Regions from separate parts of the Streptomyces sp. NPDC028314 genome, predicted to be linked through region 3. Evidence: riboswitches for the same ligand, from Rfam matches in the RefSeq annotation. Region 3 holds a riboswitch; each other region holds the start of a gene.
The links. A riboswitch is a leader RNA that binds a small molecule or an ion and turns the genes downstream of it on or off. The one in region 3 is predicted to bind cobalamin.
Positions count from the first base shown of each region.

Region 1: another riboswitch for cobalamin. It lies ahead of ACZ4TG_RS14675 (energy-coupling factor ABC transporter permease); the one in region 3 lies ahead of metE (5-methyltetrahydropteroyltriglutamate--homocysteine S-methyltransferase).
Region 2: another riboswitch for cobalamin. It lies ahead of cobN (cobaltochelatase subunit CobN); the one in region 3 lies ahead of metE (5-methyltetrahydropteroyltriglutamate--homocysteine S-methyltransferase).
Region 4: another riboswitch for cobalamin. It lies ahead of ACZ4TG_RS02765 (ABC transporter substrate-binding protein); the one in region 3 lies ahead of metE (5-methyltetrahydropteroyltriglutamate--homocysteine S-methyltransferase).

Region 1 covers NZ_JBVHTP010000005.1:264,951-270,346, reverse strand. Annotated here, with positions in the region: gene ACZ4TG_RS14690 (energy-coupling factor ABC transporter ATP-binding protein) at 52-873, opposite strand; gene cbiQ (cobalt ECF transporter T component CbiQ) at 870-1,619, opposite strand; gene ACZ4TG_RS14680 (energy-coupling factor ABC transporter substrate-binding protein) at 1,623-1,952, opposite strand; gene ACZ4TG_RS14675 (energy-coupling factor ABC transporter permease) at 1,961-2,659, opposite strand; cobalamin riboswitch at 2,689-2,885, opposite strand; gene ACZ4TG_RS14670 (flavodoxin family protein) at 2,965-3,678, shown strand; gene ACZ4TG_RS14665 (AMIN-like domain-containing (lipo)protein) at 3,881-4,384, opposite strand; gene ACZ4TG_RS14660 (SsgA family sporulation/cell division regulator) at 4,529-4,936, opposite strand; gene ACZ4TG_RS14655 (L-serine ammonia-lyase) at 5,175-5,396, opposite strand, start outside.
Region 2 covers NZ_JBVHTP010000025.1:33,143-38,538, reverse strand. Annotated here, with positions in the region: gene cobN (cobaltochelatase subunit CobN) at 1-1,860, opposite strand, end outside; cobalamin riboswitch at 1,900-2,026, opposite strand; gene cobG (precorrin-3B synthase) at 2,352-3,653, shown strand; gene ACZ4TG_RS37205 (precorrin-8X methylmutase) at 3,673-4,305, shown strand; gene ACZ4TG_RS37200 (precorrin-2 C(20)-methyltransferase) at 4,302-5,396, shown strand, end outside.
Region 3 covers NZ_JBVHTP010000001.1:796,626-802,021, forward strand. Annotated here, with positions in the region: gene ACZ4TG_RS03610 (IS630 family transposase) at 1-292, opposite strand, end outside; gene metE (5-methyltetrahydropteroyltriglutamate--homocysteine S-methyltransferase) at 503-2,824, opposite strand; cobalamin riboswitch at 3,011-3,211, opposite strand; gene ACZ4TG_RS03620 (3-hydroxybutyryl-CoA dehydrogenase) at 3,366-4,250, opposite strand; gene aceB (malate synthase A) at 4,247-5,396, opposite strand, start outside.
Region 4 covers NZ_JBVHTP010000001.1:609,517-614,912, forward strand. Annotated here, with positions in the region: gene ACZ4TG_RS02750 (VOC family protein) at 1-68, shown strand, start outside; gene ACZ4TG_RS02755 (ABC transporter ATP-binding protein) at 79-888, opposite strand; gene ACZ4TG_RS02760 (FecCD family ABC transporter permease) at 885-1,949, opposite strand; gene ACZ4TG_RS02765 (ABC transporter substrate-binding protein) at 1,913-2,902, opposite strand; cobalamin riboswitch at 2,938-3,078, opposite strand; gene ACZ4TG_RS02770 (hypothetical protein) at 3,105-3,434, opposite strand; gene ACZ4TG_RS02775 (FxLYD domain-containing protein) at 3,480-3,881, opposite strand; gene ACZ4TG_RS02780 (TraR/DksA family transcriptional regulator) at 4,359-4,748, shown strand; tRNA gene ACZ4TG_RS02785 (tRNA-Trp) at 4,854-4,927, opposite strand; gene ACZ4TG_RS02790 (DUF4352 domain-containing protein) at 5,164-5,396, shown strand, end outside.

The DNA.
Region 1 (5,396 bases), on a different contig from region 3:
GGAGCCCGGCACGGCCCTCCCGGTCCCCCGCGGCGACGGCCCGGCCGGGGTTCAGGCGAGCGCCGCGAGCGCCTCGGGGGTCTTGGGGCCGGCGGCGTCCGGCCCCAGCAGGTCCCGGGCGCGGAGGAAGGCCGTCACCGCCGGCGACCAGGCCTGGCGCAGGCCCGCCGAGGCCAGCAGGTCCGGGTCCGAGAGCAGGGCGGCGGCGGGGCCGACGCGGATGCCCGCCGGAGTGAGGACCGCCGCGTCGTCGGCCCAGCGGACCGCCAGGTCGACGTCGTGCGTCGCCATGACGACCGTGGTCCCGCGGGCGCGCAGCCCCGCCAGCACGTCCAGCAGCCGCTCCTGCCCGTCCGGGTCCAGGCCGGCCGTCGGCTCGTCCAGGATCAGCACCCGCGGAGCCATCGCCACCGCGCCCGCGATCGCCGCCCGCTTGCGCTGCCCGTACGAGAGCAGGTGCGTCGGCCGGTCCCGCAGCGCGGTGATGTCCAGGGCGGCGAGCGCCGAGTCCACGCGGGCCCGCACCTCGTCCGGAGCCAGGCCCAGGTTCATCGGGCCGAAGGACACGTCCTGTTCCACCGAGGCGGCGAACAGCTGGTCGTCCGGGTCCTGGACCACCAGCTGCACCGCCGTGCGCAGCCGGGTCAGCCCGGCGCGGTCGTACGTCACCGGCGCGCCGTCGAGCCGCAGCGCGCCCGAGCCCGGCCGCAGGCCCCCGCTCAGCAGCCGCATCAGGGTGGTCTTCCCGCTGCCGTTGCGGCCCAGCAGGACCAGGGCGCGGCCCCGCGCGATGCCGAAGTCGACGCCGGAGAGGACCTCGGGGCCGTCCTCGTAGGCGTATCCCGCGCCGGCCAGTTCCACCAACGGGTTCACAGGTACAGCCCCTTCAGGGTGAGGGTCAGGGTGATCAGGAAGGCCAGGAGCGCCCCCGACGCGGCCAGGAACCGCCAGGACAGCGCCGCCTCGGGCACCAGCACCCGCAGCGTGCCGTCGTAGCCGCGGCCCGCCAGCCCGTCCTGGAGCCGCGCCGCGCGGTCGAAGGCCCGTACGAAGGAGGTCGCCGCGAGCCCGGCCAGCGAACGCCACGCCGCGGCCCGGCCGGTGTGCCCGAGCCGGGCCGCCTGGGCCCGGCGGACCTGGGTCATCGAGTCCAGCAGCAGGAACCCGATCCGGTACATGACCAGGGCCACGTCGACCACCGGCGCCGGGACGCCGGCCCGGACCAGCCGGGGCAGGGCGTCCGACACCGGGGTGGTGAAGGCGAACAGCAGCACCCCGAGCGAGGCCGCCGAGGTGCGCAGCAGCAGTTCGGCGGCGTGCCGGGGCCCGTCGGGCGCCAGGGAGAGCGGCCCGGCCGGGCCGCCCACCGCGAACAGCAGCGGCAGGGCCCCGGTGAAGCAGAACCCCAGCGGGATCCGGAAGGCCCGCCACAGCTGCCGCCCGGCGACCCCGGCGGGCCCGAGCAGCACCGCGAGGGTGGCCGCCGCGACCAGCGGGCCGCCGGGCCAGGGCGGCAGGGCCACGGCCGTGACGGTCAGCCCGAATCCCAGCAGGGCCTTCTCCAGCGGATGGCGGCGGCGCCAGCGGCTGGAGTGCGCCGCCACGTCGATCGGCAGCACCGCCTACGACTCCGTGGTGTCGGCCGACCGGGCTTGGGCGAGACCCTGGCGGCGGCCCTTGCGGACGCCGAAGTAGTACGCGAGCACGCCCGCGCCGAGGGCCGCCTGGAGGGCGAACAGCGCCGACTCGACCTCCCCGGACGGGGGCTCGTACAGGGGGGAGAACCACGGCTCGTAGTCCGGCTTGAGCTCGGTGATGGCCGCCTCGGCCTGCGCGTCGGCGCCGGTGAACGGCTCCTCCTTGCCCTCGCCCAGCCCCAGCGCGATCGGGAGCACGGCCAGCGCCGCCACCAGGAGCAGCAGCAGGAGGTTGATCTTCGTGTTCTTGGTCATCCCGCTCATCAGACCGCCGCCTCCTGCTTGTTCCCGGTACGGGCGGTCAGCTTGGCGACCCCCAGCCGGACCAGGTCCGACTTGCTGGACTGCATCAGCAGCCGCATGACGAGGACCGTCAGCAGCCCCTCGCTCACCGCCAGCGGGATCTGCGTGACCGCGAAGATCCCCCCGAACTTCGCGAGGGCGCCGAGGAAGCCGGTGCCCGGGTCGGGGAAGGCCAGCGCCAGCTGGACGCTGGTCACGCAGTAGGTGACGAGGTCGGCGAAGAACGCGCCGAAGAACACCGTCACCATCAGGGGCAGGCCGGACTTCTTGAGCAGCCGGTAGACCCCGTAGCCCGCCCACGGCCCGGCGATCGCCATGGAGAAGGCGTTCGCCCCGAGGGTGGTGAGCCCGCCGTGGGCCAGCAGCAGCGCCTGGAAGAGCAGGGTGATCGTGCCGAGCACCGCCATGATGGGCGGCCGGAAGAGGATCGCCCCGAGTCCGGTGCCGGTGGGGTGGGAACAACTGCCCGTCACGGAAGGGATCTTCAGTGCGGACAGGACAAAAGTGAATGCTCCGGACGCACCGAGCAGCAGCGTGCTCTCGGGATTGGCCTTCACCTCGCGGGTGAGGGCGCGGACCCCGTGTATGACAAAGGGAGCGGACGCGGCGCCCCAGGCGACCGCGTGCAAGGGGGGCAGAAAGCCCTCGGCAATATGCATGAGTGGGGAGACCTCTCCAGCACCTCGTGGATGGACGACGCGCCCTGACCGGTCTCCTGGCTCACGGGTACTGATGCCCTGACTCCGCCTTCCCGGGGCCGTACGGTCTCCCGCGCGGGCCCAGTGGCTTCCCGCGAGGGAGTGGAGCCGGACTTCCCGATCACAGTGGCGAGGGCCGCACCGGTTTCCCACCGGTTTCCCGAACACCAAGGCCCGATGACCCTAGTCGGCCACGCGGACCGCTAACAACCCGACCGGTCGCGGCCGGCTGGCGGGCGGCGCCCGGCCGTGGGCAGGGTGGGGGAGTGGCCGACGACTACGACTACTCAGACCTCACCGCCGTCTACGTGAACTGCACGCTCAAGCGCTCACCCGAGACCAGCAACACCGAGGGCCTGATCGCCAGGAGCCGCGCGGTCATGGAAGCGGCCGGCGCCCGGACCTCCCTGATCCGGGCCGTCGACCACGACATCGCCACCGGTGTCTGGCCCGACATGACCGAGCACGGCTGGGAGAGCGACCAGTGGCCCGTGCTCTACAGCCAGATCATGGACGCCGACATCCTCGTGCTGTGCGGACCCATCTGGCTCGGTGACAACAGCTCCGTCATGAAACAGGTCATCGAGCGGCTCTACGCCTGCTCCTCGATTCTGAACGACCGCGGCCAGTACGCCTACTACGGGCGGGTCGGCGGCGCACTGATCACCGGCAACGAGGACGGCGTCAAACACTGCGCCATGAACATCCTCTACAGCCTCCAGCACCTCGGCTACGCCGTCCCGCCGCAGGCGGACGCGGGCTGGATCGGCGAGGCCGGACCGGGCCCCTCGTACCTCGACCCGGGTTCGGGCGGCCCCGAGAACGACTTCACCAACCGGAACACCACCTTCATGAGCTGGAACCTGATGCACCTGGCCGCCCTGCTCAAGCGGGCGGGCGGAATCCCCGCGCACGGGAACCAGCGCTCGCTGTGGGACGCCGGGTGCCGCTTCGACTTCCCGAACCCCGAGCACCGCTGAGGGCTGTCCCGGCGCTCAGGCCGGCACCTCCGCCAGCGCCGACTCCGGCTGCGCCGGCAACGGCAGCGCGTTCATCCGCCGGCAGCCGTCCAGCGCCTCCTCCAGCAGCGCCCGGGCCGCCGCCGCGTCCCGTCGGCCAGGGCGAGGCGCGCGGACGGCCCCACCGGGCCCGGGGCGTGCGACCCCCGGGCCCGGTGACCGGTCAGCAGGTGGCGGGATGCGGGAAGTCGACGACGAACCGCTCCGGCGCGTGCAGCACGGAGGTGTTGTACGTGGGCGGGGTGTCGAAGGCGGCGCCGAAGGTCACGTACCCCTCGAAGTCGCCCGTGTAGGCCAGGCCCTTGAGCTTGTTCAGGTAGATCTTCTGCAGCCGGGGTCCCTGGTAGACGTTCTGCCCCGCGTCGGTGTGCCCGGCGGCCGGGTGCAGGCGGATCTCCAGGAAGTACTTTCCGGCCAGCGGGACGGGCTTGCCCGACCCGTCGTAGATCAGCTCGGAAACGGGTGTGACGGTGACCGGGGGAGCGGATCCCTGAAGGTCGATGACGAGCCGGTCGTAGGTGCAGTGCCCGCCCCAGCGGGCGTTGGTGACCAGCGTGGTGGACAGGGTGCGGGTGGCGGCGGACGCCGGTGCGGCGAACGCGACGCCCGAGGCGAGCAGCGAGCCCGCGACGAGTGCGGTGAGCTGACGGCGACGTAGGTGGTTCATGACGTCCCCCCGATTCTCCAGAGACGGGGACAGCGGTTTCACAGGGGAAGACACCTCGCGGGCGCCGACGGTTGCACGGAATCCGGCACGAGTCTCACGACCGGGGTCCCCGCCCTCCGGAGCGGCCCCCGGCGCCGCCGGGCGTCACCGCGGCAGCAGGGCGCTCAGCTGGGCGTCGAGGTCGTAGTGGCGCGTCTCCTGCCCGCGCGGGACCAGCTCGACCATCCGGCGGCAGAGCTCCCGTACGTCCTTCGCGCGGGCGGAGATCACACAGCCGTGCTCGCCGGCGCGCAGGGCCAGGAAGACCCGCGGCTCGGTGCCGGCCCAGCGAGGCCACACCTGTATGTCGCCCTCGCCCGTGGCGCAGGTCTGACCGTCGAGCAGCAGGTCCCGGGAGAACACCCAGCGCGCGATGTGCACCCCCGCGCCCTCGAAGTCGACGCAGAGCTCGTAGGGCCGGTCCGAGCGGTACACGAAGGCCCCCCGCACCGGGACGGGGGCGGGCGAGGTCTCCAGCCGGAGCCGCAGGACACGGTGTTCCGTGGTGGCCATGGGGGGTTCGCCTCTCTGTCGGCGCGGGGCGTTCTTCGGCCCCCCTGATCAAGCTAGCCCACGTCCGGCCCCGCTCCCCGGGCCGAAGGTCCCGAGCCGGACGGGCCGCCCGGCCCCTCTTGCGCGGGGGCCGGAACGCGAGCGGGCCCGCCCTCCGGGGGGAGGGCGGGCCCGAACCGGGGGTGCGCCGGGCGCGCCGGCCGGCGCGACCGCGCCGGGGTTCAGCCCGGCGTCCGGTTCAGCACTCGATGACGTTGACCGCGAGGCCGCCGCGGGCGGTCTCCTTGTACTTGACCTTCATGTCGGCGCCGGTCTCCTTCATGGTCTTGATGACCTTGTCGAGGGAGACCTTGTGGGTGCCGTCGCCGCGCATCGCCATCTTGGCCGCGGTGACGGCCTTGACCGCCGCCATGCCGTTGCGCTCGATGCAGGGGATCTGGACCAGGCCGCCGACCGGGTC
Region 2 (5,396 bases), on a different contig from region 3:
CGCGCGGATCGCGGGCAGCTTCGCCGGGTCCATCGCGGAGATCTGCGCGTACTCGTCCAGGTGCTGCTCCAGACGGGCGATGTCGCCGTACGACTCCGCGCGGGCCATCGGCGGCACCAGGTGGTCGACCAGGGTGGCGTGCACCCGGCGCTTGGCCTGGGTGCCCTCGCCCGGGTCGTTGACGAGGAACGGGTAGATGAGGGGGAGGTCGCCGAGCGCGGCGTCCGGGGCGCAGGACGCGGACAGGCCCGCGTTCTTGCCCGGCAGCCACTCCAGGTTGCCGTGCTTGCCCAGGTGGATCATCGCGTCGGCGCCGAAGCCGCCGTCCTCGGCGCGGGCCTGGATCCAGCGGTACGCGGCCAGGTAGTGGTGCGAGGGCGGCAGGTCCGGGTCGTGGTAGATCGCGATCGGGTTCTCGCCGAAGCCGCGCGGCGGCTGGATCAGGATGAGCAGGTTCCCGCGGCGCAGCGCCGCCAGGACGATGTCGCCCTCGGGGTTGGCCGAGCGGTCGACGAACATGTTGCCCGGCGCCTCGCCCCAGTGCTCCTCGACCTGCTCGCGCAGCTCCGCGGGAAGCTGCCCGTACCACCGCTTGTAGTCGGCGGCCGGGATGCGGACGGGGTTGCGGGCGAGCTGCTCCTCGGTGAGCCAGTCCTGGTCGTGGCCGCCGGCCTCGATCAGGGCGCGGATCAGCTCGTCGCCGTCACCGGAGACCAGGCCCGGGATCTCCTCGACGGGGCCGAAGTCGTAGCCGCCCGCGATGAGGGTGCGCAGCAGTTCCACGGCGCTTGCGGGGGTGTCGAGGCCGACCGCGTTGCCGATGCGGGAGTGCTTGGTCGGGTAGGCCGACAGGACCAGCGCGATCTTCTTGTCCCGGCGCTCGATGTGCCGCAGCCGGGCGTGGCGTACGGCGATCCCCGCGACCCGCGCGGCCCGCTCGGGGTCCGCCACGTAGGCGGGCAGGCCGTCCTCGTCGAGCTCCTTGAAGGAGAACGGGACGGTGATCAGCCGGCCGTCGAACTCCGGCACCGCGACCTGGGTGGCGGCGTCGAGCGGGGACAGGCCCTCGTCGTTCTCCTCCCAGGCGCTGCGGGAGCCGGTCAGGCACAGGGCCTGGAGGATCGGCACGCCGAGCGCGGCGAGCGCCCCCGCGTCCCAGGACTCGTCGTCGCCGCCGGCCGAGGCCGTCGCGGGGCGGGTGCCGCCCGCCGCGAGGACGGTGGTGACGATGGCGTCCGCGGACTCCAGCTCGGCGATCAGCTCCGGCTCCGGCGTGCGCAGGGAGGAGACGTACAGGGGGACCGCCTGGGCCTCCTGGGCCTCGACGGCCTCGCAGAGGGCGTGCACGAAGCCGGTGTTGCCGCTCATCTGGTGGGCGCGGTAGTAGAGCACCGCGATCCGCGGGCCCTCGGTCCGCTGCGGGGTGCGCTCCAGCGGGCCCCAGGTGGGGGCCGCGGCCGGGGGCTCGAAGCCGTGTCCGGTGAGCAGGACGGTGTCGGAGAGGAACCGCGCCAGCTGGTCCAGGTTGGCCGGGCCGCCGTGCGCGAGGTAGCCGTGTGCCTCGGCGGCGATGCCGATCGGGACGGTCGAGGCCTCCATCAGCTGGGCGTCCGGGGCCTGTTCGCCGGTCAGCACCACGACCGGGCGGTGCTGGCCGGGGGCCAGCAGCAGGTCGAGGCCGTCCTGCCAGGCGCGCAGGCCGCCCAGGAGGCGTACGACGACCAGGTCGGCCCCCTCCAGGAGGCCGGGCAGGTCGTCCAGGGGAAGGCGGGAGGGGTTCGCGAACCGGTATGGGACGGGGCCGTCCGCGGCGCGGGCGCTGAGCAGATCGGTGTCGGACGTCGACAGCAGCAGGATCATGCGGCGGCAGCCTTCCTCGGGGTTTCCGCGCCCCGGGCAGTGAGGACAGCGGGAGTTCCTGACTCACCCCGCCGATCGCTCCGCGGGGTTCACAGTGGCGGGACCGCGCCGGAATCTCACCGGGCTTCCTCCCATGTCGCCGTCCTCGGCGACGGCGGGCCGTTTGGCCTGCCGAAAGGTCATCCTAGGCGGCCGTGGCGCTGCGCTGGCTCGGCGGGGTGGGGTGGGCGGTTGGGCGCGGCGCCGTTGCCGGGGCTCTGCCGTGATGCTGCGCTGGCTCGGGGTGGTGGGTTGCCGGGTGCGGCGCCGTTGCCGGGGCTCTGCCCCGGACCCCGCGCCTCAAACGCCGGCGAGGCTGGAGGTGCCTGGCGGGGTTGGATGTGCCTGGCGGGGTTGGATGTGTCCGGCGGGGGTGGATGTGCCTGGTGGGGCTGGGCGGGGTGGTGACGGACACAGGTCGGGGCGTCGTAATGGTGGGTATGCTCGCGGCCATGCCCACGCCCCCCTCCGACGCATCGCGGGACGAACCCGTCATACGGGACCGTGGCGACGCCTGCCCCGGCGCGCTGCGGCTGCATGCGGCGGACGACGGGTTCCTGGCGCGGGTCCGGATTCCGGCGGGCCTGCTCACGGCCGGCCAGGCGGACGCGCTGGCGCTCGCCGCCGACCGGTTCGGGGACGGGCACCTGGAGCTGACCTCGCGCGGCAACGTCCAGCTCCGCGGGCTCGCGGACGGCTGCGGCGGTGCGCTGGCGGAGCTGCTGGACGCGGCGGGCCTGCTGCCCGCGCCGGGCCACGAGCGGGTACGGAACATCGTGGCGACCCCGCTGTCCGGACTGGAGGGCCCTGCCCGGCCCGACGTGCTGCCCTGGGCCGTGGAGTTCGACCGGCTGCTGTGCGCCGGCTCCCGGGCGACCGCCCTGTCCGGGCGGTTCCTGTTCGCCTTCGACGACGGGCGCGGCGACGTGGCCGCGCTGGGCCCCGACGTGACCGTGCTCGGCAGGCCGGACGGCCGGGCGCTGGTCCGCCTGGGCCGGGCCGCCGACGCCGTGGAGCTGGCGGCGGCGGACGCCCCCCGGGCGGCGCTGCTGGCCGCCGGATACTTCCTCGACACCGCCGAGGCGGCCGGCACCCGCGCCTGGCGGGTGTCCGAACTGCCCCCCGAACACCCCCTGGAGGCGGCGGAGTTCGCCCGGCGGCTCGAAGCCGCCGGGATCGCGGCCGAGCCCTGTGGCGAGGTGGCCTGGCCGTACGCGCCCCCGCCCCGGCCGGGGGGCGCCGGCGGCCGCGCGGCCCTGTGCGTACTGCCGCCGCTGGGACGGCTGAGCTCCGCCCAGTGGCGGGTCCTCGCGGAGGTGGCCGGCGAGGGGCGCGGCGAGCTGCGCGTCACCCCGTGGCGCAGCGTCGTGCTGCCCTCGGCCGATGCCCGGCGGCCGGCCCCCGGCGCGGACCGCATCGAGGGCGCCGGGCTGGTCACCGCCCCGGACAGCCCCTGGGAGACCGTCACCGCCTGTACGGGACGGCCCGGTTGCGCCAAGTCCCTCGCGGACGTGCGCGCCGACGCGCGGGCCGTCGCGGAGCGGGCGCGCGGGCCGCTGCCCGTGCACTGGTCAGGCTGCGAGCGGCGCTGCGGGCATCCGCGCGGCGCCGCCTGGGTGGACCTGGTCGCCACCCCGGCCGGGTACCGGGTCGCCGCACCGGGCCGCCCCGTACGGCAGGACGTACCGGCCACCGAACTTGCACAGGCCCTCGCGGCCGCCCGTCAGACCCCCGAAGCCCCCGAACCGCAGTGAAGAAATGAGCGAGTGCACCGTGTTTGAGTACGAGAAGGACGGCGCGGCCATCTACCGCCAGTCCTTTGCCACGATCCGCGCCGAGGCGGATCTCTCCGGGCTGCCCGCATCGGTCGCCCAGGTCGCGGTGCGCATGATCCACGCCTGCGGGATGACCGACCTGCCCCAGGACCTGGGCTACACCCCGGAGGTCGTACTGCGGGCGCGCGCCGCCCTGGAGGCCGGCGCGCCCGTCCTCTGCGACGTACAGATGGTCGCCAGCGGGGTCACCCGCAAGCGGCTGCCGGCCGGCAACGAGGTCGTCTGCACCCTCTCCGACCCGGCCGTGCCGGAGCTCGCCGCGAAGATGGGCACCACGCGCAGCGCCGCCGCGCTCGAAGTCTGGCGCGACCGGGGCCTGCTGGAGGGCTCGGTGATCGCCGTGGGCAACGCCCCGACCGCGCTGTTCCGGCTGCTGGAGATGATCGAGGAGGGTGCCCCGCGCCCCGCCGCCGTCATCGGCGTCCCCGTCGGCTTCATCGGCGCGGCCGAGTCCAAGGACGCGCTCGCCGCGCACTCCTCGGGGCTCGACCACCTGATCGTCCGGGGCCGGCGCGGCGGCAGCGCGATCGCCGCGGCGGCCGTCAACGCCATTGCGAGCGTGGCCGAATGAGCGCCGAAGCGAGGACTGCGGGCAAGCTCTACGGGGTCGGGCTCGGTCCCGGCGACCCGTCCCTGATGACCCTGCGCGCCGTCGAGGTGATCGCGGAGGCGGACGTCGTCGCGTACCACTCGGCCCGCCACGGCCGCTCCATCGCCCGCTCGATCGCCGCGAAGCACCTGCGCGCGGACCACGTCGAGGAGCCGCTGGTCTACCCGGTCACCACCGAGACCACCGACCACCCCGGCGGCTACCAGGGCGCGATGGAGGAGTTCTACGAGGCCTCCGCCGCCCGCCTGGCCGCACACCTGGACGCCGGCCGGACCGTGGCCGTGCTCGCGGAGGGCGACCCGCTCTTCTACGGCTCGTACATGCACATGCACAAGCGGCTCGCGGACCGCTACGAGGCCGAGGTGATCCCCGGCGTGACCTCGGTGAGCGCCGCCGCCGCCCGCCTCGGCACCCCGCTGGTGGAGGGCGAGGAGGTCCTGACCATCCTGCCCGGCACCCTGCCGGAGGAGGAGCTCACCGCCCGGCTCGCCGCCACCGACTCGGCGGTCGTGATGAAGCTCGGCCGCACCTTCCCCGCCGTGCGCCGGGCCATGGACAACAGCGGGCGGCTGGCCGAGGCCCGCTACGTCGAGCGCGCCACCATGGAGGGGGAGCGCACCGGGGACCTCGCCGACACCGACCCCGACAGCGTGCCGTACTTCGCGGTCGCCGTGGTGCCCAGCCGGATCGGCAACCCGGGCAGCGTGCCGTCCGGCCCCGGCGAGGTCGCGGTCGTCGGCACCGGACCGGCCGGGCCGCTGTGGCTCACCCCCCAGACCCGGCGGGCGCTGGCCGACGCGGAGGTGCTGGTCGGCTACACCACCTACCTGGACCGGGTTCCGGTGAAGCCGGGCCAGATCAGGCACGGCTCCGACAACAAGGTGGAGTCGGAGCGCGCCGAGTTCGCCCTGGACCTGGCCCGGCGCGGCAAGCGGGTCGTGGTGGTCTCCGGCGGTGACCCCGGGGTCTTCGCGATGGCCACGGCCGTGCTGGAGGTCGCGGGGCAGGACGAGTACAAGGACGTGCCCGTACGGGTCCTGCCGGGGGTGACC
Region 3 (5,396 bases):
CCACGACGAGGTCCTCGTCGTCAGGGCTGAGCAGGCGGGGACGGCCTCCCGCCCACCGAGGGTCCAGGCAGGCCAGCCCGATCTCGTTGAACCGGTGGATCAGGTCACGCACCGTGTCCTCGTCGGCCGCCACCAGTTGGGCGATGACCGGCACGCGGTTCCCGCCGGCCGAGGCCAGCAGCATCATCGCCCGCCGGTACCGCACCGTGCTGGTGCTGCCCCGCCGCACGATCTGCTGCAGCTTCTGTCCCTCTTGATCCGTCAGACGCCGCACCTTGACCGGTTCCGCCACCACGCCTCCACACGCTCGATCAGATGTCAGCCTCCATCCAACCGGCCCCACCCGCAGAAGGGGCCCGAACCCGGCGAACCAACGCGGTCACAGCACTAGCCGGCGGTCGGTGCGGGTCGGCCGGGACCGGACGCTGCGCGAGAGCCGCACCCGGTGGCACCGCAATCGGGCCGGAACATGACAAGGCAGCCGTTCCGGCCCGAAAGCGCATCAGAGCGTGCCGACGGCCTCCGTACGGACCTCACGGGCCGCGGCGACCAGGTTCTCCAGGGAGGCCCGGGTCTCGGCCCAGCCGCGGGTCTTCAGACCGCAGTCGGGGTTGACCCACAGGCGCTCGGCCGGGATGGCCTCAAGTCCCTTGCGCAGCAGGGCGGCCGCCTCCTCGACGGACGGGATGCGCGGGGAGTGGATGTCCCAGACGCCGGGACCGGCCTCGCGCGGGTACCCGTGCGAGGCGAGCTCGCGCGCGACCTGCATGTGGGAACGGGCCGCCTCCAGGCTGATGACGTCGGCGTCGAGGTCGTCGATGGCCTGGACGATGTCGCCGAACTCCGCGTAGCACATGTGCGTGTGGATCTGGGTGTCCGGCCGCACGCCGGAGGTCGTGAGCCGGAAGGACTCGGTGGCCCACGCCAGGTAGTCGGCGTGGCCGTCGCCGCGCAGCGGCAGGGTCTCGCGCAGCGCCGGCTCGTCCACCTGGATGACCGATGTCCCGGCCGCCTCGAGGTCGTCGACCTCGTCGCGCAGGGCGAGTCCGACCTGGCGGGCGGTCTCGCCGAGGGGCTGGTCGTCGCGTACGAAGGACCAGGCGAGCATGGTGACCGGGCCGGTCAGCATGCCCTTGACCGGCCGGGCCGTCAGCGACTGCGCGTACGTCGTCCAGCGCACGGTCATCGGCTCCGGGCGGGAGATGTCCCCGGCCAGGACCGGCGGGCGCACGTAGCGGGTGCCGTAGGACTGGACCCAGCCGTGCTGGGTCGCGAGGTAGCCGGTGAGCTGCTCGGCGAAGTACTGCACCATGTCGTTGCGTTCGGGTTCGCCGTGCACGAGGACGTCGATCCCGGCCTTCTCCTGGAAGGAGAGGACCTCTCGGATCTCGTCCCTGATGCGCTCCTCGTACCCGGCGGTGTCGATGCGGCCGGCCCGCAGGTCCGCGCGGGCCACGCGCAGTTCGTCGGTCTGCGGGAAGGACCCGATGGTCGTCGTGGGCAGCAGCGGCAGGCCCAGGTGGGCGCGCTGGGCGGCGGCGCGCTCGGCGTAGGGCTGGGCGCGGCGGCCGTCCTCGTCGGTGACGGCGGCGGTGCGGGCGCGGACCGCCGGGTCGTGGGTGATCGCGGAGTGGGCGCGGGAGGCCAGATCGGCCCGGTTGGCGGCGAGTTCGGCCGCGATCGCGTCGGTGCCCTGGGCCAGGCCGCGCGCCAGGGTGGTGATCTCGGCGGTCTTCTGCCGGGCGAAGGCCAGCCAGCGCCGGATCTGGGGGTCGATGTCCCGCTCGACGGCCGCGTCCAGCGGGACGTGCAGCAGGGAGCAGGAGGCGGCGACGTCGACCCGGTCGGCGAGGCCCAGCAGGGTGCCGAGGGTGGTCAGCGACTTCTGGTGGTCGTTGATCCAGATGTTGCGGCCGTTGACGACTCCGGCGACCAGGCGCTTGCCCGGCAGCCCGCCCACGGCCGCGAGGTCGGCGAGGTTGGCGGCCGCCCGGTCGGTGAAGTCCAGCGCGAGGCCCTCGACGGGCGCCTTGGCCAGGACGGGCAGGGCTTCGCCGAGCCGGTCGAAGTAGGAGGCGACGAGCAGCTTGGGGCGCTCGGTCAGGGCGCCGAGCTCCCGGTAGGTGCGGGCGGCGGCGTTCAGGTCGGCCGGGGTGCGGTCCTGGACCAGGGCCGGCTCGTCGAGTTGGACCCACTCGGCGCCCGCGGCCCGCAGCTCTGCCAGCACCCGGGCGTAGACGGGCAGCAGCCGGTCCAGCAGGGTGATCGGCTCGAAGCCGGCGGGGACTCCGGGGGCGGGCTTGGCCAGGAGCAGGTAGGTGACCGGGCCGACCAGCACGGGCCGGGCGGTGTGGCCGAGGGCGAGGGCCTCCGTCAGCTCGGTGACCTGCTGGGCGGGGTCCGCGGTGAAGACGGTGTCGGGGCCGAGCTCGGGGACCAGGTAGTGGTAGTTGGTGTCGAACCACTTGGTCATCTCCAGCGGGGCCACGTCCTGGGTGCCGCGGGCCATCGCGAAGTACCCGTCGAGCGGGTCGGCTTCGACGGCGGCGCGGTGGCGGGCCGGGATCGCGCCGACCATCACGCTGGTGTCGAGGACGTGGTCGTAGTACGAGAAGTCGCCGGTCGGAACCTCGTCGATGCCGGCGTCCGCCAGCTGCTGCCAGGCGCCGCGGCGCAGGTCCCGGGCGGTCTCCTGGAGGGCTTCGGCGCTGACGCGGCCCTTCCAGTACCCCTCTACGGCCTTCTTCAGTTCCCGGTTCTGTCCCTGGCGGGGGTATCCGTACACGGTGGCCTGTGTTGCCGCGGCTGCGGGCTTGCGGGTCACGGAACTCTCCTTCGCGAGCATGTCTCCATGGACCCGGTGACGGGTCGGGGCGCGAAGGGATGACGAACCGGGCGGACCGCCGCTGGCGCGTACACGGGGGTACGCGCGGACGCCCGCCTGATGTGTGTCGCCGACCCGCCCACGAGGTCACCGGATTTCCGTGCGCGATCGGTCGCGCGCGGGCAACGGGCAGGTCTTCGGACTCGTGGGCGCGTCGCCCGTTCGGGCGGACTCCTACTGGCCGTCGCTTCCCAGACCCGTACGGGCCCAGTGCGTATGACGGCGGTCGTTCCCACTCACCGCTGCGGGGCAGTCCCGGATTCCCACCGGGTTCCCTCTTACGACGCATTCCGCCTGGCGGACGGGGCGAACCAGCTGCGACACCCACCCTAGGTCGGTCGACCGGAACACGAACACAGGTGTCCAGATGCCGGACGGCCGAATGAGACGCGGCGCGGGTGGGGCGACACCACTCGCCCCACCCGCGCCGTTCTCCCGCGTCTCCGGCGCACCCTCTGCCCTGGAGACGTGCCGGAACCCCTCAGCCCCGGCCGTATGTGTGGAACCCCCGGGCGCTCTTGCGGCCCAACAGCCCCGCCTGAACCATCCGCTGGAGCAGCGGGGGCGGGGCGTACAGGGGTTCCTTGAACTCCTCGTAGAGGGACTCGGCGATCGCCGCGACCGTGTCCAGGCCGATCAGGTCGGCGAGCTTGAGCGGGCCCATCGGGTGGGCGCAGCCCAGTTCCATCCCGGCGTCCACGTCGGCGGGACTGGCGAAGCCGGATTCGGCCATGCGGATGGCCGAGAGGAGGTAGGGGATCAGCAGCGCGTTGACCACGAAGCCGGCCCGGTCCTGGGACCGGACCGTGGTCTTGCCCAGGGCGTCACGGGCGAAGGCCTCGACGGCGGCGACCGTCTCCCGGGAGGTGTGGAGGGAGGAGACGACCTCCACCAGCGGCAGCACGGGGACGGGGTTGAAGAAGTGCAGGCCCACCACCCGGTCGGCGCGGCGGGTGGCCATGCCGAGCCGCATGATGGGGATCGCGGAGGTGTTGGTGGCGAGGATCGCCTCCGGATCCTCCACGATCTTGTCGAGGCTGGTGAAGACGTCCGACTTGGCCTCGGGGTTCTCGGTGACGGCCTCGATGACGAGCTGCCGGTCGGCGAGATCCTCCAGGTCGCCGGTGAACACCAGGCGGGCCAGGGCGTCCTCGGCGGAGATCCGGTCGAGTTTGCCCCGCTGGACCGCGCGCTCCAAGGAGACGGCGACACGCTCCCGGGCGGCGCGGGCGGCGGTGGCGTCCGCCTCGGCGACGACGGTGTCGAGGCCGGCGCGGGCACACACCTCCGCGATGCCGGCGCCCATCTGGCCTCCGCCGACGACCCCGACGCGCAGGATGCGGGCCGGCTGCGCGGGGGCGCTCACGCGGACACCTGCGCGGCGGCGCGGCGCACGAGGTGGCGGGTGTAGGCCTCGGGGGTGAAGAAGGCGGGCAGCCGGACCGAGAGTGCGGTGTCCACGAAGACCTCCCGGGCTTCGAGCGCGAGCGCCTGCGGGTCCTCGGCCTCCAGGGCGGCGCATTCGGCGTCGAGGAGGTCGATGACCGTCCCCCGGTCCACCCTGTCGTGGCGGAGCCACTGCCAGATCTGCACGCGGGCGATCTCGGCGGTCGCGGCGTCCTCCATCAGCCCGTTCAGCGCGACGGCGCCGCTGCCGCGCAGCCAGGCGTCGAAGTAGCGCAGCGCCACGGCCACGTTGGAGCGGATGCCCTCGCGGGTGGGCGGGGCGGCGATCCGGCGGACGGACAGCAGGTCGGCGGGCGTGACCTCGACGTCCTCACGCGTCCGCTCCAGTTGGTTGGGCCGTTCCTCCAGGACTCCGTCGAAGACCTCGCGGCATACCGGTACCAGCCCCGGGTGGGCGACCCAGGAGCCGTCGAAGCCGTCCTCGGCCTCCCGCTCCTTGTCGAGGCGGACCTTCGCGAGGGCGGCGGTGTTGGCTTCCGCGTCCCGGCTGGGGACGTGCGCGGCCATGCCGCCGATGGCGTGGGCCCCGCGCCGGTGGCAGGTGCGCACGAGCAGCTCCGTGTAGGCGCGCATGAAGGGGGCGGTCATGGTGACCTTGGCGCGGTCGGGGAGCTGGAAGTCGGTGCGATGGCCGAAGGTCTTGATCAGGCTGAAGAGGTAGTCCCAGCGGCCCGCGTTGAGACCGGCGCTGTGCTCGCGCAGTTCGTGGAGGATCTCCTCCATCTCGAACGCGGCCGTGATCGTCTCGATGAGCACCGTCGCGCGGACGGTGCCGCGGGGGATGCCGAGGAGTTCCTGCGCGAGCAGGAAGACGTCGTTCCACAGGCGGGCCTCGTACCGGTTCTCCAGCTTGGGGAGGTAGAAGTACGGGCCGTGGCCGGCGTCGATCTGGCGCCGGGCGCAGTGGAAGAAGTACAGGCCGAAGTCGACGAGCGACGCGGACAGGGGGCGGCCGTCGGTCTCCAGGTGTTCCTCGGTGAGGTGCCAGCCCCGCGGGCGGACCATGATGGTCGCGAGGTTCTCGCCGAGGCGGTACTCCTTGCCC
Region 4 (5,396 bases), 190 kb from region 3:
TCTACTTCCCGGATCCGTCCGGACACGGGATGGAACTGATCACCCGGCCCTACGGCTTCCAGGGGTAGAGCCGCGGCTCTACTCCCGCACGCGTTCCCCGGCCACCGGAAGGTAGACGATGCTCGGCCCGCCGGTGGTCGGGTGGGTGCCGACCCGGGCCCGGACTCCGTACACCTCGGACAGCAACGCCTCGGTGAGGACCTCGGCCGGGGCCCCCGAGGCCACGACCCGTCCGCCTGCCAGCACGTACAGCCGGTCGCAGAAGGACGCGGCCAGGTTGAGGTCGTGCAGGACGAGCAGGCTGGTCGCGGGGAGGGCGCGGACCAGGCCCAGGATCTCCAGCTGGTAGCGGATGTCCAGGTGGTTGGTCGGCTCGTCGAGGGCGAGCAGGCCGGGGTCCTGGACGAGGGCGCGGGCGACCAGGGCGCGCTGGCGTTCGCCGCCGGAGAGTTCATCGAACCGGCGGGCGGCGAAGGCGGCCGCGCCGACGGTCTCCAGGGCCTCGCCGACGCGCCGGGCGTCGTCGGGTCCGTCCTGTTCCCAGAACCGCTTGTGCGGGCTGCGGCCCATGGCGACGACCTCGCGGACCGACAGCCCGAAGGTGCCGGCCGCGTCCTGCGGGACGACCGCCACCCGCCTGGCCCTGTCCTTGACGCCCAGCGACGCCGCGTCGACCCCGTCCAGCAGCACCCGGCCGGAGGCGGGGCGCAGGGTGCCGTAGACACAGCGCAGCAGGGTGGTCTTGCCGCTGCCGTTGGGCCCGACCACTGCGACGGTCTCGCCGGGCCGGGCGGTGAGGTCGATTCCGTGCAGCACCGTCTTGCCTTCGACCTCGTAACGGAGGGCCTCGACGCGGAGTTCCACCGGGCGTCCCGTCAGCAGGCTCATCCGGCCACCCCCTCGGTACGGGTGGACCTGCGCAGCATCCACAGGAAGAACGGCCCGCCGACGAGTGCCGTGACCACGCCGACGGGTATCTCCTGCGGCGCCGCGGCCGTACGGGCCGCCAGATCGGACAGTGTCAGGAACACCGCCCCGCCCAGCGCGGCCACCGGCAGCAGCGCCCGGTGTCCGGCGCCCACCGCCATCCGGGCGGCGTGCGGAACCATCAGCCCGACGAAGCCGATCGCGCCGCTGTAGGCGACCAGCACACCGATGACGAGGGAGGTGAGGACGAACACGGCGGCCCGGAACCGGGCCGTGTCCAGGCCGAGGGTGTGTGCGCCCTCCTCCCCGGCGAGCAGCAGGTCCAGCGGCCGGGCGAGGGCGAGGAGCAGGCCGGTGCCGAGGAGCAGCGCGGCCGTGGGCAGGGCGAGTTCGTCCCAGCGGGCACCGCCCAGCCCGCCGAGGGTCCAGAAGAGGACGCTGCGGATCTGGTCGGGGTGTGCCGCCAGCACCAGCACCAGGCTGGTGAGGGCCGACAGGATGTACTGGACGGCGACCCCGGCCAGGATCAGCCGGCCGGTGGTCATGGTGCCGCCGCGCCGCGCCATCGCGTAGACGGCGACGAGCGCGCCCATGGACCCGGCGAACGCCGCGAGCGGCACGCCCGCCCCGCCCGCGAATCCGAGGGTCCCCGTACCGAAGACGATCACCAGCACGGCCCCGGCCGACGCCCCCGAGGAGGCGCCGAGCAGGAAGGGGTCGGCGAGCTGGTTGCGCACGAGGGCCTGCAGGACGGTGCCCGCCACGGCGAGTCCGGCGCCGACGACGGCGCCGAGCAGCACGCGCGGCATCCTGACGTCCCACACGATCGAGCCGAAGGCCCCGCCGCCCGGTCCGGGGCCCGCGAGCACGATGTCGAGCACCTGGCCGGGGGCGATCCGTACCGGTCCCAGGGCGAGGCCCGCGACGGCGGACGCGATGAGCGCCGCGGCGAGGAGCACGAGGGCGGCCGGGGTACGGCGCGAGCTCACGCGGCGTCGGGGTGCAGCTGGCGGCCCAGGGATTCGACGGCGTCGGGGACGCGTACTCCGAGCACGGCCGAGGACAGCGGCAGCACCACGAACCGCTGGTTCTTGACGGCGGGAACCTGCGCCAGGGCCGGGTCGTTCAACAGGCGCTGCTTCTTGGCCTCGACGGTGGTGCCGCCGTAGTCGAAGATCAGGACGACCTCGGGTGCCCGCTCGATGACCTTCTCCCAGGCGACGTCGCCGAAGGTGTCCTTGAGGTCGGCGAACACGTTCGTCCCCCCGGCGAGGGAGACGATCTCGTTGCCGATGCCGTTGCCTCCCGAGGTGAAGGCGGAGGCCTCGCCCGAGTCGTAGACGAAGACGGACGGCTTGGCCTTGTCCTTCACCCGCGCGGTGACGGCCTCGATGCGGTGCTGCTCGTCCGCGATGAGCTCGGCGCCGCGCTCCGGTACGCCGAAGGTGTGCGCCACTTCGGTGATCTCGGTCTTGAGCTGGTCCAGCCCGACCGGCCCCTGGGTGCAGTACTCCACGCTGAGACGGGAGTTGACGCCGGACCCGGCCAGTCCCTCGCGGTCGCGGCCCTGCGCCTTGTCGAAGGCGCTGGCGTAACCGCCGTACACGAAATCGGGGTTGGCGCCGAGGAGGACCTCCTTGGAGGGGTACTCCTTGGCCAGCACCTTCGTCTTCTCGTACGCGGGCCGGTAGGCGGGCAGGACGGCGTCGTCCAGGTAGGCGGTGCCGACCAGTTTCCGCTCCAGTCCCAGGGCCAGCATGATCTCGGTGGTGTGCTGGTTCAGGGTGACCACGCGCTCGGGCGGGACCTGGTAGGTGGTGCTGACACCGCAGTTGGCGACGGTGTACGGGAACCCGGGCACGGCGCCGGCGCGCGCGGCGGCGTCCTTCCCGCCCGGCGAACCCCCGCAGGCGGCAAGGGGCGCGAGCAGCGCGAGGGGTATGAGCGAGCGCAGAACAGCGCGGGAACGCGGCATGGCGAAGCCTCTCCGGGGGATCCTCGTCCCCGGTCGAAGTGAAGAGGCGGTGCGTCAGTGTCTGACTCCCGGATCCGCGCGGGGCGGATTCCGGTCACAGTGGCGGGACCGCACCGGATTCGCACCGGTTTCCTGTCCTGCACCGCCTGGGAGAACCCTGCCAAGTCTGCCAGACGCCCGGGTGCGGACCGGGCGAGCGCTCTCAGAACCCGTCGGGGTCGGGCGGGGCGGGCAGGTAGACGTGGGGCTCGTCGCCCTCCCAGCTGAGCAGCGGGGTTTCCTCGCCGAGCACGAGTTCGTCGGGGTCCGCCACCCCGGCCCGGCGCAGGAGTTCGATCACGTCCGCGTCACTGTGGGCCAGGCCCAGGACCTGCTCCCGATCCGGGGCCCGGGGCTCCCCCTGCTCCTGGGGCTGGGCCTGCTCTTGGGCCTGCTCCTGGGCCAGGCCCGGGTCCTGCTCCTGGACGCGGATGGTGACCCTCCGGCCGCCCGAGACGGAGATCCGGTGCACGACGATCGGCGCATGCTCCATGCCACCACGATGCGGCGGGAGGTCTCCGGTCGCATCCGGGCCGGGTCAGGAGGCGTAGCGGGTCACGTCCGTGATCCGGCAGCTGATCCTGTCCTGGATCTGCTCCAGCCCCTGCGCCGTGGTCCGCGCGCTCTGCCCCGGCGCGAGGTTGTTCGAGAACGCGGCGGCCTCGCCGAGCCGCTTGTTCGACGCGTCGACGAACTCCACGCTGATGATGTAGCTGCTCGACTTGGAGGACCGGTTGGTGATCAGCAGCTCGGCGCTCCCCCAGCCCGTGTCCGGGTCGAGCTCGCACCCGGTGATCTTCACGTCGCCCGCGGGCCCGGTGGTCGCCGGCCTCTCACCGGCCGACGGGGTGAGCGTCCCCGAGACCGACGGGCTCGGCGGCACGGCCGGGCGCCGGTCGGGTTCTCCTCCGCCGGACACGGTCAGGAGGGCGCCGATCACGCCGATGAGCAGCAGCAGACCAATGGCCCCCAGGCAGGACAGCCCGATGATCCGGCCGGTGCTGCCCTTCCTCGGAGGCGGCGGAGACCCCCACGACGCTCCGGGCGGCTGCGGTGTTCCGTATCCCGGCGGAGGCCGCTGACCCCAGCGGGGAGGCTCCTGTCCCGGCGGTGGCGACTGGTCCGACATGCATCCACCCTGGGGCCGCGGCTTCCCGCGCGCATCCGGACACCGTGCGCCCGGACCGTCGGCCGGCTCCGCCCCATCCGGAACCTCTCCTGTCACATGGCTACCCGCAGACCCGCAGCAGTGCATATGGTGTGGCCCCGGACCATCCCGGGCGCACGCCCCTCCCGGCCTCCCCACGGGAGGGCTGCTGCGTGTCCGCAGGTCAGCGCCGGTCTCTCGGCATTCGGCCGTGGCCACCGCGCTCATGGAGCGCGGAATGCACACCCCCGCCCCGACGTTGTCGCACGCATGAGCGGTACGCCCGATCCTCCCCCTTCCGCTACGGACTTCCCCTCGGTCGTCCGTGAACGGATCGCGGCCGAGCAGGCCTCGACACGTGCGCAGATCGCGGCCTTGAGGCGCGACTTCGACGGCATCGTCGAGGCGAACGCCCTCGTGGCGGTCGACGACGAGCACGATCCGGAAGGGTCCAGCACCGCTTTCGAGCGTGCCCATGTCGCAGCCCTGCTCGCCCAGGCCAACGCGTACCTGGGGGAGCTGGACCACGCACTGGACCGCCTGGAGCAAGGCGTCTACGGGCGGTGTGAGGGGTGCGGCGAGCCGATACCGGAGGCCCGCCTGGAGGTACGCCCGGCGGCGACGACATGCGTACGCTGCGCCGAGGCCGGCCGCGGCTGACCGAAGCCGGGGCGGTGACCTCGACGCCGGGAGATGACGAACGCCCAGCTGGGAAGAGGTCTCCCACCTGGGCGTTCTGCGCATCCACGCTGGTGCTGCTTCTTGCAGGGGCGGCAGGAGTCGAACCTGCGACCTACGGTTTTGGAGACCGTTGCTCTGGCCAGCTGAGCTACACCCCTTCGGCGAGACCAACCATGACATGGCTCGGCCCGAAGATCCACCGAATTCGGTGGTCAACTGGGGGAATTTCCGAGCGCGTACGGGTGCCCCGGAGGTCCGGGCGGCGGCGAGCGGGTCGCCCGAGCCGATCCGTGCCGGGGGCCCGGGCCGGCGGCCCCGCCCACGATCCTCCGCGGGTGGCGCGAGCGCCACCCGCGGAGGATCGTGGGCGGGGGGCAGTGAAGGAGGTGCCGCCATGCGCCGTACGCGGATCACGGGAGCCGCGCGCCGCCTCCGGAGCCCGCTCGCCGCTCTCGTGCTGCTCGCCACCGCCGCACTCGGCGCCGCACCGGCCGGCCACGCCCCCGCCCACTCCGGGCCCGGCGATCCGACCGGCTCCTCCGAGACCGTTTCCCTGGCCGGCACCCGGCCCGGCGAGCGCCTCGACGTCACCCTGACGAAGGTGGCCGACCCCGCGAAGCCGGCGAG